Regions from separate parts of the Arthrobacter sp. LjRoot78 genome, predicted to be linked through region 1. Evidence: predicted binding sites of a transcription regulator. Region 1 holds the regulator's gene; the other holds the start of a gene.
The links. Region 1 encodes HrcA, which represses chaperone genes, less so after heat shock. Its sites were predicted from a motif close to TTNGCACTCGNNNNNNNCGAGTGCNAA; they were not measured.
Positions count from the first base shown of each region.

Region 1 (6,432 bases):
CACTGCCGGTCTTCGTTGGCCGTCAGCGGCAGGGCGTTGGCGGGGACACCATGATACTGGGGCTGGCCATGGCCGGCCTGGTTGTCCCGTTGTTCACGTGCGTCTTCTGCCAAGGTGTCGTCCTTCGGATTGCAGTGGTGCGGTGGTTCCCGGATAAGCGGACGCTGCCACAGGAGCAACAACCGCCTTATCAAGAATACTGGGTCGGGGGTGCATTCGGAGAGTTCGACTTCCGCCTAACGCACTGGTAACTTCCGCCTAGGGCACCGTGAGGAAGTCGATGACCTCTTCCACGCGGCCCAGCAGGGACGGTTCCAGGTCGGCGTAACTACGCACCGCCCCCAGCAGCTTCTGCCAGCCGAGGCCAATGTCTTCCTTAGTCTCGTGCGGCCAGCCGAAGGCTGTCAGGATCCCGGTCTTCCAGTCCACGCCCCGCGGAATAACCGGCCACGCGTCGATGCCGAGCACTGCCGGCCGAATGGCCTGCCACACATCCACATAGGGATGGCCCACGATGAGGACGTTGCCCGCAGCGCCCGGGGACGCCATCACGGCATCGGCGATCCGTGATTCCTTGGAATTGGCAACCAAGTGGTCCACCAGCACTCCCAGCCGCCGGCCCGGACCCGGCCGGAATGCGGCTACCGCAGCCGTAAGATCGTCAATTCCGTGCAAGGGCTCGACGACGATGCCCTCCACCCTGAGGTCGTCACCCCAGACCTTTTCCACAAGTTCGGCGTCGTGTTTGCCTTCCACCCAGATGCGGCTGGCCTTGGCCACCTGGGCGCGCTGGCCTGCCACCCGCACGGATCCGGAGGCCGTCCTGCCGGATGTGCCGGAGGCTGCCTGGGCGCGCGGTGCCGGGGGCATCAGCCGGATCGGCAGGCCCTCCAGGAGGAACCCGTAGCCAAGTTGGAACGTGCGGGACTTCCCGCGCCGGTCCTCCAGGGCAACAACATGCATCCCGCCGGACTTCTCCACCCTGGTGACGGCGCCCACCCAGCCGGACTGCACGTCTTCCAGCACCATGCCGCGTTCAACCGGCACTTCGGGAAGCTCGGTTTTCCGGGGAGCCGTGATGTCCTGCGGGCCCCAGTTCTGGTACGACATCGGATAGACACAACCTTGCGCTAGAAAAAGTGAACACAGAAAGTGAAACAGGAGAAGGGGAACAGCGGCGCCCGTGGCGTCACGGAGGTGCATGTCCTGTCCTGCTCCGGAGTTTCGCCCGGAGCGGTACCAATGCTAACAACGCGGCGACTCATATTAGACTGGTTAGCACTTAGACATGACGAGTGCTAACGGTAGACGGGATCTGGCAGGCGACAGAGCCGGTCCGCGGCCCGGGTGAAGCCGATCGGAGGTGGAGAATGAGCGAACCACGCAAGCTTGAAGTACTGCGCGCCATCGTGGAGGACTACGTCCATTCCCGCGAACCTGTGGGCTCCAAGGCCCTGGTGGAGAGGCACCATCTGGGGGTCTCCAGCGCCACGATCCGCAATGACATGGCGGCCCTGGAAGATGAGGGCCTAATCACGGCGCCGCACACCAGCGCCGGGCGCATCCCCACGGATAAGGGCTACCGGCTCTTCGTCGACCAGATTTCCGCCGTCAAGCCGCTGTCGCAGGCGGAACGCCGGGCCATCCAGACGCTGCTCGAAGGATCGGAAGACCTGGACGACGTCCTGGAACGCACGGTGCGGCTGCTGTCGCAGCTGACCAACCAGGTGGCCGTGGTGCAGTATCCGCACCTCAGTCGTGCCATGGTGCGGCACATCGAGTTCGTGCTGCTGGCGCCGCGCCAGGTCCTCACCGTCCTGATTGCGGACACCGGAAAGGTCGAGCAGCGGGTCATCGACGTCGGCCAGGAACTCAGCGACGAGGCCCTTGCCGGCCTTCGCTCACGGTTCCTGAAAAGCCTGTCGGGGACGCCGCTGAGCCTGCTCCCGCAGGCGCTGCCCGCCGTCGTCGCAAGCTGCGAACCGGCACGCCGGCACGCCGCCCAGGCGCTGGCCCGCGGCCTGGATGCCCTGGCCAGCAGCACCCGCGAAGAGCGGATGGTCATGGCCGGCACCGCCAACCTCGCGCGGTCCAACGTTGACTTCCCGCTGAGCATCGGCCCGGTCCTCGAGGCGCTTGAGGAACAGGTGGTCATGCTCCGCCTGCTCAGCGAAATGGCGCAGGACCCCCGCGGCGTGACCGTCAGCATCGGCCGGGAGAATCCCTACGACGGCCTCGCGGAAGCCTCGGTGGTGGCCACAGGCTACGGGCCCGGTTCCAGTGCCAAGGTTGGCGTCCTTGGCCCCACCCGGATGGACTATCCCACCACCATGGCCGCGGTCCGTGCCGTGGCACGCTACCTTTCCAGGATCCTCGGGCCGTGACCGGCCCTTCATCAGCCAACCCGGCCTCCGTGTCCCGGCTTCCGGGGTGCGGCAGCAGCATCACAGGCAGTACAACCAGGAAGAGATACGAACTTTGAGCAGCCACTACGACGTTCTTGGAGTCTCACCCGAAGCGACGGGCGAAGAGATCAAGAAGGCCTACCGAAAGCTTGCGCGCACTTTGCACCCGGACGTGAACCCCGGTGAGGATGCCTCGGACCGCTTCAAGGCTGTCACGCACGCCTATGAAGTGCTGTCCGATCCGCAGAAGCGCCGCGTCTACGACACCACCGGCAACGAGAACGGCACCGATAACGGTTTTGGCGGCGCCGGCTACTCGGGACAGGGCTTCGCCTTCCAGGACATCTTCGACACCTTCTTCGGTGCGGGCGGCTCATCCGGACCTGCCTCGCGTGTCCGCCGGGGGCAGGATGCCCTCATCAGCGTCCGCATCGACCTCCGCGACGCCGTCTTCGGCGTCAACAAGAAGCTCGAAGTGGACACTGCCGTAACGTGCCCCACCTGCGAGGGTTCCTGCTGCCAGCCCGGGACCCACCCCGTGCGCTGTGACATCTGCGGGGGCAGCGGCCAGGTCCAGCGGGCCGTCCGTTCCATCCTGGGCCAGGTCATGACGGCGGCGCCCTGCGGCTCCTGCGAAGGCTTCGGAACCGTCATCAAGGATCCCTGCAATGAATGCAACGGGCAGGGCCGCATCCGCAGCCGGCGTTCGCTGACGGTCAAGGTCCCTGCCGGCGTTGCCACCGGAACCCGGATCCAGCTTGGCGGCCAGGGCGAAGCCGGCCCTGCCGGCGGACCCTCCGGCGACCTGTATGTGGAGATCCGGGTCAACAATGACGCGACGTACGTACGCGACGGCGATGACCTTCACGCGACCCTGCACATCCCGATGACTGCCGCAGCCCTTGGCACCGAACTCAGCCTCGACACCTTCGACGGCCAGCAGGAAATCGACGTCAAGGCGGGCACCCAGTCCGGTGAGGTCATCACCCTTCGCGGGCTCGGCGTCACCCACCTCCGGGGCTACGGCCGCGGCGATCTGAAAGTGCACCTGCAGGTCGAGACCCCGGCCAAGCTTGATGCCGCGCAGGAAGACCTGCTGCGGCAGCTCGCGAAACTCCGTGGCGAGCAGTACACCGAAGGGAAACTCTCCGCCAGCGGCGGTGTCTTCGCCAAGCTGCGGGACCGGCTCGGTAACCTGTAGCGGTGAGCAACCCTGTCTTTTTCGCAACCCCGGGAGCCCTGGACCACCAGGTTCCCGGTTCGCACTTTGTCCTCGAGGGCGCAGAGGCGAGGCACGCGGTCACCGTCAAGCGGATTGCCGTGGGGGAATCCGTTGACATCGCCGACGGCGCCGGCAAAAGGCTCACCGGCACGGTCGCCGCCGTTGGCCAAGGTGAACTGACGGTGGAGTGTTCAGTCCTCGACACGGAGGAGCGCCCGGACCTCCGCCTGGTCCTGGTCCAGGCACTGGCCAAAGGGGACCGGGACGAACTCGCCGCAGAAACCGCCACCGAACTGGGGATCGACGCGATCATCCCGTGGCAGTCCGAACGCTCCATCGTCCGGTGGAAAGGCGAACGGGCCGCGAAGGCCCACGCCAAATGGCAGTCCGTGGTGACCGCAGCCGCCAAACAGGCGCGGCGGGCTTGGATTCCTGAAGTCCGTGCCGCCGTCGACGGTGCCGGACTTCAGGCCGCAGTCTCCGCCGCGGACCTGGCCATCATCCTCCATGAGGATGCCGTGCGTCCGCTGCGGAGCGTGCTCGAGGCGTGGTGCGAGAACAACGCCGGGGCACCGGAGCCGGGGCCGCGCGAAATCCTGCTGATTGTGGGGCCCGAAGGGGGCATCAGTCCGCGGGAGGTTACCAGGCTGTGCGGGGCCGGTGCCGTGACGGCGCTCCTTGGCCACCATGTACTGAGGTCATCCACGGCAGGACCGGCCGCCACGGTGCTCGCCAGCGACATCCTGGGTCGCTGGTAGCCCCGCTAGGAAACCTTGAAACCGCGGGAGTCCACGTTCAGTTCCCGGTCGGGGTTCCCCGGGTCGACCTGGAATACCCGGATCTCATAATTTCCCGGCGCCAGGTTGACATTCATCGAGAAAAGTCCGGACTGTGCCTGGTCTGCCGAGGCAGTGACTTCGCCGCCCAAATAGGCGGTCTTGTCGCTGCTGCCGTCGACTTTCAGGATTTTCCACCGAAGTTTGCCCCCGGGCAGCGTGCTCCGTCCGCTGATCTTGACGCTGCCGTCGGGGACGCCCACACCTTCCTGGGGATCGATGATCCAGACCGGGGCCACCATGCCTGCCCCGCGCGGAGTGGGACTGCCCAGCCGAACGTGGTTGAAGGCGAGGTAATCGGTGTGCCCGTCAACCAGGATGACCACCTGGATTTGCTGGCCCGAGTCCACCAGCCCTGAGCTCGCTCCCGCGGCCGTTGCCGTGTAGACCAGCTGCTGGATGGCCCGCTTGGCCATGTCCTCGTCGAGGTTGCTGTTGAAGGCATCCGGTGAGACGTCCACCGTGATGACGTTCTTGCCGGAGATCGACGTTGCCAGCTTCTTCGGGTTTTGCCACGGGGTAAAGAAGTCGGGATCCAGCGGCTTGTCCGACATCATGGAGCGCAGGGCCCTGGTGACAGGGTTTTCCTGCTCCGGGACATCCCGGAATTCGCGGTACAGGTAGACGTTCTCGTTGCTGCGGCCGATCCAGTACACGGGTGCCTTGTTGGAAGCCTGCGTGGTTTCCAGTGGGGCACTCGTGCTGGGAACGCCCGCGGTGGCGGATCCGGTGACTGTCTGGGGGGTGCTGGCAGCGGTGTTCAAGGACGGCTGGGGAGTGGCGACGCAGGAGGACAGCACCATGGCAGCGGGCAGCACAAACAGGAGCACTGCGGAACGTGTCCGCCCGCCTCCTGCTGTCTGCCGGCGTCGTGGTTTCCTGGTCTCCATGGTGATCCCGGTACCTGCCCTGTCCTGATAAACGTTGCCGATGAAGTGGTTCAAGACGGGCGAAAGCCCGCGATGGATTCCAGCATTACATAGAGTCCCAGGCGCCCTGCGGCGTTTGCGGACGGATTGCCGAACTGCAACGGGAACGATACGAGGCCGATACGAAGTTGATACCTAATGACGGGAATCTGCAACGAAGCGGTCGCGGCCAAACGCCCGGCAGCCACGCCCCGCGGCCCCCGGACGGCTTACTGGCGTAAGATATAAGGACTCGGCCGCGCACGGAGTCCGACGCTGAAGCAGCGGGAGCGAAGTGATCGGCCAGAGAAACAATTTTCCTAACTGGAGGGGACCAGAGGCCCGCAGGCCGGCACCATGACTGAAGCAACAAACGGAAGGCCCCGGTTCAGCGCCGGTGAGCGCACCACAGGTGAATTTCCCCACAGTCTTCCCGGTGTCCGGACGGAGGTGGTCATCTTCGACAACTCCGAACAGATGGTTCAGTCCCTCGGCAGTCACGACGAGGCCCTCCGTTTTATCGAAGAACAGTTTCCTGCCGTGGATTTCCATGTCCGCGGCAATGAACTGGCCATCAGCGGCCCCGCGGCCGACGTTCCCAGGATCATGCGCCTGCTCCACGAAGTAAGGGGACTCGTTGACCGGGGCACGGTCATTACACCGGCAGTGCTCCAGCAGCTCGCGGCCCTGCTCCGGAGCCAGTCGCTCCAAAATCCGGTTGAGGTGTTGACATACAACATCCTGTCGAGCCGTGGCAAGACAATCCGGCCGAAGACGCTGAACCAGAAGAACTATGTGGACGCCATTGACGCGAACACGGTGATCTTTGGAATCGGACCGGCAGGCACCGGCAAAACCTTCCTTGCCATGGCAAAGGCCGTCCAGGCCCTGCAGCAGAAGGAAGTCAGCCGCATCATCCTCACCAGGCCGGCGGTGGAAGCCGGCGAACGGCTGGGCTTCCTGCCCGGGACGCTCAGCGACAAGATCGATCCGTACCTGCGTCCGCTCTACGACGCGCTCCACGACATGATGGACCCGGAGTCCATCCCGCGGCTGATGGC
Region 1 is NZ_CAXUTG020000001.1:2,431,745-2,438,176, reverse strand. Features, by position in the region: gene ACSQ1X_RS11300 (DUF4870 domain-containing protein) at 1-113, opposite strand, end outside; gene ACSQ1X_RS11295 (DUF3097 domain-containing protein) at 259-1,110, opposite strand; gene hrcA (heat-inducible transcriptional repressor HrcA) at 1,371-2,384, shown strand; gene dnaJ (molecular chaperone DnaJ) at 2,479-3,606, shown strand; gene ACSQ1X_RS11280 (16S rRNA (uracil(1498)-N(3))-methyltransferase) at 3,609-4,385, shown strand; gene ACSQ1X_RS11275 (GerMN domain-containing protein) at 4,391-5,353, opposite strand; gene ACSQ1X_RS11270 (PhoH family protein) at 5,729-6,432, shown strand, end outside.

Region 2 (6,432 bases), 730 kb from region 1:
TGAGGGTCTGCGCGGCGGGGACCTCTCCACGGGCCAGCTTGAGCAGCGCGAGTCCCGGCTGGGGCTCATAGCCGCTGCGCGCCGCCTGCCGGTAGCATTCCTCTGCCGCCGCGAACTCACCCCTCAGCCGTTCCACTTCGCCCTGCTGGTAGTAGCCGCCGTAGAGGGCCTGGTAATCCCCCGCCGCAGACAGCCGCTGCGCGTCCTTGGCGGCGCTGACGGCGTCATCCCAGTCCCCGTGTAGCCGGTACAGGTCGGCGCGGTGGCTCTGGCACTGGCCGCTGAACAGGACCATGTCCGGCCGTCCGCCGCACCACCGGTCCAGTGCGGCCGTCCACTCCAGGGCGCGGCGCAGATCGAAGGCCAGGTGGCAGGTGCCGATGACGGCGCAGTAGATGATCCCGGAGGGGACTGGCGAGAGCTCCCCGGCGGTTACCGCGACCATCACCTCATCAAGGAGCCCGACGCCGGTGCTGATGTCACCGAGCGCCACGCAGGCCTGGCCCGTTCCCAGCAACGAAAGCGAGATGAGGTCCCGGTCCTGGAACTTCTCCCCGATGGCCAGGGCGTCCGTGAACACCCGGCGGGCACCTTCGGGGTTGCTTCCGAACAGCATGCCCAGTGCCGTGGGCATCAGCAGCAGCCCCTCCACTGCGCAGGGTTCGTTCAGCTCAGCCACCAGCCGTCCGGCGCGGGCGAACCATCCCGTACTGCGGGCCGGCTGGCCCGCGTTCATCAGGTGTATGCCGATCCACCCGGCGCAACGGGCCGCGCCCGCCACGTCGCCGACGACGAGGTACTCCTCGTGCGCGCGGGTGAGGGTGTCGATTCCGGCGTCGGTTTTGCCGGTCAGGATTTCCACGGTGGCCAGGCGCTCGAGGTCCGGCGCGGGGAGCCCCCCGCTCTGGTCGGCATCGAGGAAGTGCTCGACGGCGTCGGTCCAGCGATGTTCCTCGAAGGCGGCTCGGCCCCTGTCCAGGCCGGCTTCGGACGTTGCCATGATGCCTCCCCGCACCCTTCCGAGCTCCATCTAAGCGCCACGGTACGCCGGGGGTGCCGGGTGCACAAGCTCCGGCAGCAAGCCCCGGACCGGGGTGAAAAGAGGTGTAAGACAGAATGCAAAGGGGTTCAAACGGGCGCGAAAAAGCCGGCCCGGCGTGAGCGGTTCCTGGGAACCGCCCGGCCGGACCGGCCTTTTTGCTGCGCTAGTAAAGCACAGCACTGCCTGCAAGCTAGTGCTTGTGGCCTGCGTGCTCGTCCTCGTCGGCCGGCTTTTCGACAACGAGGGTCTCGGTGGTGAGAACCAGCGCTGCGATGGAAGCCGCGTTGCGGAGGGCTGCGCGCGTCACCTTGACGGGGTCGATGACGCCGGCAGCGATGAGGTCTTCGTACTCGCCGGTCTTGGCGTTGAAGCCGTGGTGGATGGCGGATTCCGCGACCTTGGCAGCGACGACATAGCCGTCGAAGCCGGCGTTCTGGGCGATCCAGCGCACAGGCTGGACCAGGGCGCGGCGCACGATGCCCACAGCGGCTGCTGCGTCACCTTCGAGCGCGGTGACCGACGGATCCTCGTCCAGTGCCTTCAGGGCGTGGATGAGGGCGGAACCGCCACCGGCTACGATGCCTTCTTCGAGGGCAGCGCGGGTGGAGGACACGGCGTCCTCGATGCGGTGCTTCTTTTCCTTCAGCTCAACCTCGGTGGCTGCGCCAACCTTGATCACGCCGATGCCGCCGGCCAGCTTGGCCAGGCGCTCCTGGAGCTTTTCCTTGTCCCAGTCCGAGTCGGTGCGGGTCAGCTCGGCCCGCAGCTGGGCAACGCGTGCCGCAACGTCCTCGGCCGATCCGGCGCCGTCAACGATGGTGGTGTTGTCCTTGGTGACCGTGATGCGGCGGGCAGTGCCGAGCACCTCGAGGCCAACGGAGTCCAGGCTCAGGCCGAGTTCCGGGGAAACAACCTGTGCGCCGGTGAGCGTCGCGATGTCCTGCAGCATGGCCTTGCGGCGGTCGCCGAAGCCGGGAGCCTTGACGGCAACAACGTTCAGGGTGCCGCGGATGCGGTTGACGATCAGGGTGGAGAGGGCTTCGCCTTCAACGTCCTCGGCAATGATGAACAGCGGCTTGGAGCTCTGCAGCGCCTTTTCCAGCAGCGGCAGGAAGTCCTGCACCGAGGAGATCTTGCCCTGGTTGATCAGGATGAGGGCGTCTTCGAGTACTGCTTCCTGGCGTTCCGCGTCGGTGACGAAGTACGGGGACAGGTAGCCCTTGTCGAACTGCATGCCCTCGGTGAGGACCAGTTCGGTCTGCGTGGTGGAGGACTCCTCGATGGTGATCACACCATCCTTGCCGACCTTGCCGAAAGCCTCGGCCAGGAGCTCGCCGATCTCATCGCTCTGGGCGGAGATGGCTGCGACGTTCGCAACCTGGGTGCCTTCAACGGGACGGGCGTTCTCGAGCAGGCGTGCTGCGACGGCCTCAACCGAGACCTCGATGCCGCGCTTGATCTGGCCCGGAGCGGCGCCGGCTGCAACGTTGCGCAGGCCTTCCTTGACCAGTGCCTGCGCCAGGACGGTGGCGGTGGTGGTGCCGTCGCCGGCGACGTCGTTGGTCTTGGTGGCGACTTCCTTGGCCAGCTGAGCGCCAAGGTTTTCGAACGGGTCATCCAGTTCGACTTCGCGGGCGATGGTCACACCGTCGTTCGTAATGGTGGGAGCGCCCCACTTCTTGTCCAGCACGACGTTGCGGCCGCGCGGGCCAAGCGTCACCTTGACAGTGTTGGCGAGCTTATCGATGCCGGCTTCAAGCGACCGGCGGGCAGCGTCGTTAAACGCAAGCTGCTTTGCCATGGTTGTGTCCTTTCGAGACAGAAACCCCGCGCCGCTGACCAGTCAGAAATGAATCAGACGGATCGGCGGCGCGGGGTCAAAGAGTTACTTTACGACGATCGCCAGAACGTCGCGGGCGGACAGCACGAGGTACTCGGTGCCGCCGGTCTTGACTTCGGTTCCGCCGTACTTGGAGTAAATAACAACATCGCCGACGGCGACGTCGACCGGAACGCGGTTGCCGTTGTCGTCGAAGCGGCCGGGGCCTACTGCAACAACTTCGCCTTCCTGCGGCTTCTCCTGTGCGGAGTCCGGGATAACCAGGCCGGAAGCCGTGGTCTGCTCGGCTTCGAGCGGGCGGACAACAATACGATCCTCAAGAGGCTTAATAGAGACCGACACTCGGACCTCTCCTTTTCGTCAGCAAATTCATGGACTGGAAAACTGTTGCGCCTATGCATGCAAACCGTCGTCGCGGTGCCGGCAGCAGCGTGGCTGGCAGTTCTTCATGTATTAGCACCCTCCTAGGGAGAGTGCTAATGACGACTCTATGTAAGTCGTTAGCACTCGGTCAAGGCGAGTGCCAGAATTTCGTCCGCGGTGAACGCCTAGCGACCCGCCAGGTCCTCAAAGTCGACGTCGTCGCCGTCGTCCGTGTCGTCGTCGTTCGTAACGTTGCGGTTCCGGTACAGCACGACGGCGGCGGCGAGCGCCGTGGCGACCGAGGCGACCAGGAACACGAGGCCTCCTGCGCGGACAGCGGCGTACGACTCGCGGATTTGCCGCGCCTCGTCGGTGTCGTCCTGGATGTTCTTGCCGCCCACGGAGTACACGGTTGCGTTGAAGGAGTCCAGGAAGAAGATGATCACCAGGAGCGCCAGGCAGACGACGGCGATGGCGGCACCGGCGATCAGCGCGGGGCGGGCGTACCTGGCAAGGCCCGTGTGCTGGTGGTGGTCATTGCGTTGATCTTCTACGGGTGGCTGCGGCCCTGCGCTGTCTTCCATGCCTCCAACCCTAGCCGTACAGGGGTGCCGGGCTGCCCGATGAGTCTTCTCGATTAGGCTTGATGACATGGCTGACGCACCGCAGGACCTGATCGCCCCGCTCCTGACCAGCGAAGGCTGGGAGCTGCTGGCGTCGCTGGGGCCGTACCGGGAGGACGATGCGTTCCGGCTCAATGAGTCGCTCCGGAAAGCCGGCCACTCCCCCGCGCTCGTCTCGGCAGTCCTCACCCAGTCCAGGCTGCGGACCAAGGCTGAGGCCAAATTCGGCGAATTCGCCCGGCAGATGATCTTCACCCAGGCGGGCCTTGAACAGGCCACGCGCCTCAATGTCGCCGCCCGGCATGCTGAACGGTTCGCCTCCGCGGGAATCGAGCACGTGGCGGATCTCGGCTGCGGGCTGGGTGCCGATGCCATGGCGCTGGCCTCCATGGACATCCGGGTCACGGCAGTGGAAATGGACGAAACCACTGCCGCCTGCGCCACCATGAACCTGATTCCCTTCCCCCACGCCAGTGTGGTTCACTCCGATGCCACCTCCGTCCCGCTCGACGGCGTGGGCGGCGTCTGGCTGGACCCGGCCCGCCGCACCACCTCCACCTCGGGCACGCGCCGGATCTGGGATCCGGAGGAATTCTCGCCGCCGCTGTCCTTCGTGGAATCCCTCGCCGAATCCGGGCACGCGGTAGGCGTGAAGATGGGGCCCGGCATGCCGCACGAATCCGTCCCTGCCGGTTGCGAGGCACAGTGGGTCTCGGTAGGCGGCGACGTCACCGAAGTGACACTGTGGTTCAATGCGGTCAGCCGCCCCGGCATCCGGCGGGCCGCCCTGCTTCTGGGCCCGCAGGGCGCTGCCGAAATCACCAGCGCGGAAGGGTTCGACGGCGGGCCGGTGGCCCCCGTGGGTCCGGTGGAGGGGTACCTGTACGAGCCCGACGGGGCCGTCATCCGGGCCGGGCTCGTGGCGGATGTCGCGGCGCGGCTGAACGGCCACCTCGTGGACGAACACATTGCCTACATCTGCGCACCGGAGCTCGTGGACACCCCGTTTGCCAGGGCCTACAAGGTCCTGGAGGTGATGCCGTTCAACGTCAAGGCCCTCAAGGCGTGGGTGAAGCAGCACAACATCGGCGTGCTGGACATCAAGAAACGGGGCACGTCGGTCACGCCGGAGGAACTCCGCAAGCAGCTCCTCGCCGGAGGCAAGGGGTCAAAGGGCAAAAAGACAGCCACCCTGGTCCTCACCAGGATCGGCGAGGACCGGGTGGCCATTTCGGTGGAGCCGGTGCAGCCCAGGTAGCCTGCTGCCCGGTTACCGGGCATGCCTGGGCATGGCCTGCTACTGGGCGCGCATGAAGTCTTCGGCCGCGCGGACCTGCTCGTCCGTGGGCCGGACGCCGGTGTACAGCACAAACTGCTCCAGGGCCTGGATGGTGGCCACTTCGGCGCCGGTGATGACCGTCTTCCCGGCAGCCCGGGCAGCCTTGACGAGGGGCGTCTCGGCCGGCAGCGCGACGACGTCGAACACCACCTTCGCGGCATCAACCGCCTCCGGCGGGAAGGACAGCGAGTCGGCGTCGGGACCGCCGGCCATTCCAACGGGTGTCACATTGATGATCATGTCCGCAGTGCTGCCGGCGTCCGCCGCGGGCAGTTCGGCGCTCCACTTGAAGCCGTAGAGGTCCGCGAGCGGCTTTCCTGACGCCGCGTTGCGGGCAACGATGGTGACGTCGCGGAAGCCTGCATCGCGGAGGGCGGCGGCCGTGGCTTTGGCCATGCCGCCGGAGCCCTTGAGCAGCACCGAGTAGTTCGTCGGGACGGCGTTGCGCTGCAGCAGCTGCTCGATCGCCGTGTAGTCCGTGTTGTAGGCCGTGAGCTTGCCGCCGTCGTTCACGATGGTGTTGACCGAATCGATGGCCTTGGCCGAGGGGTCCATCACGTCCACCAGCGCAATGACGTCTTCCTTGTACGGCATGGACACCGCGCAGCCCCGGATGCCAAGTCCACGGACCCCGGCAATCGCCTGGGCAAGGTCCGTGGGCGCGAAGGCCTTGTAGATCCAGTTCAGGCCCAGCTGCTCATACAGATGGTTGTGGAAGCGGGTCCCGTTGTTGCTCGGGCGGGCCGAGAGCGAGATGCACAGGGTCATGTCTTTATTCAGAATTGGCACGGGTCCATTAAACGCCCCCGGAGCCCGGACAGCGCTGTTACGCCACGGAGCGGTGCGTTAGCAGCCGCTTCCGGGCGCAAAAGGTCCAACGGCGGCGGGCAGCTTTCCGGGGGCAGGCGCCCTGCCCGCGAGGACGGCCACCAGGGCGTTGAAGGCTTCCTGGCTGCGGCCGTAGAGGGCCACCTTGGCGGGCGCCGCCGATCCGGCCAGCGGCCACGGCGCATCGAGCGCCACCACGACGTCGCCTTGGGCCGGGGGCCCTTCATAGCCGATCAGCGTCACGAGCGGTCCGGCGCCGAGCGAAATGCCGGCCGCGCGGGCGGCCTCGGCGAAACGCGCGCGGTCCTGTTCATTGCCGCCGGCCACCCGGACGCTGCCGGGCACCATCGGCCCATGGCACGGCCCGGCCAGGACGGTGACTGCTGCTGCGGACACC
Region 2 is NZ_CAXUTG020000001.1:3,166,577-3,173,008, forward strand. Features, by position in the region: gene ACSQ1X_RS14660 (LuxR C-terminal-related transcriptional regulator) at 1-1,000, opposite strand, end outside; gene groL (chaperonin GroEL) at 1,233-2,843, opposite strand; gene groES (co-chaperone GroES) at 2,928-3,224, opposite strand; gene ACSQ1X_RS14675 (hypothetical protein) at 3,431-3,829, opposite strand; gene ACSQ1X_RS14680 (THUMP-like domain-containing protein) at 3,897-5,126, shown strand; gene ACSQ1X_RS14685 (shikimate 5-dehydrogenase) at 5,166-5,996, opposite strand; gene ACSQ1X_RS14690 (glycoside hydrolase family 3 N-terminal domain-containing protein) at 6,054-6,432, opposite strand, start outside.
Region 2: a site for HrcA is predicted at 3,383-3,409, ahead of groES (co-chaperone GroES). Genes of this name have one in related genera too.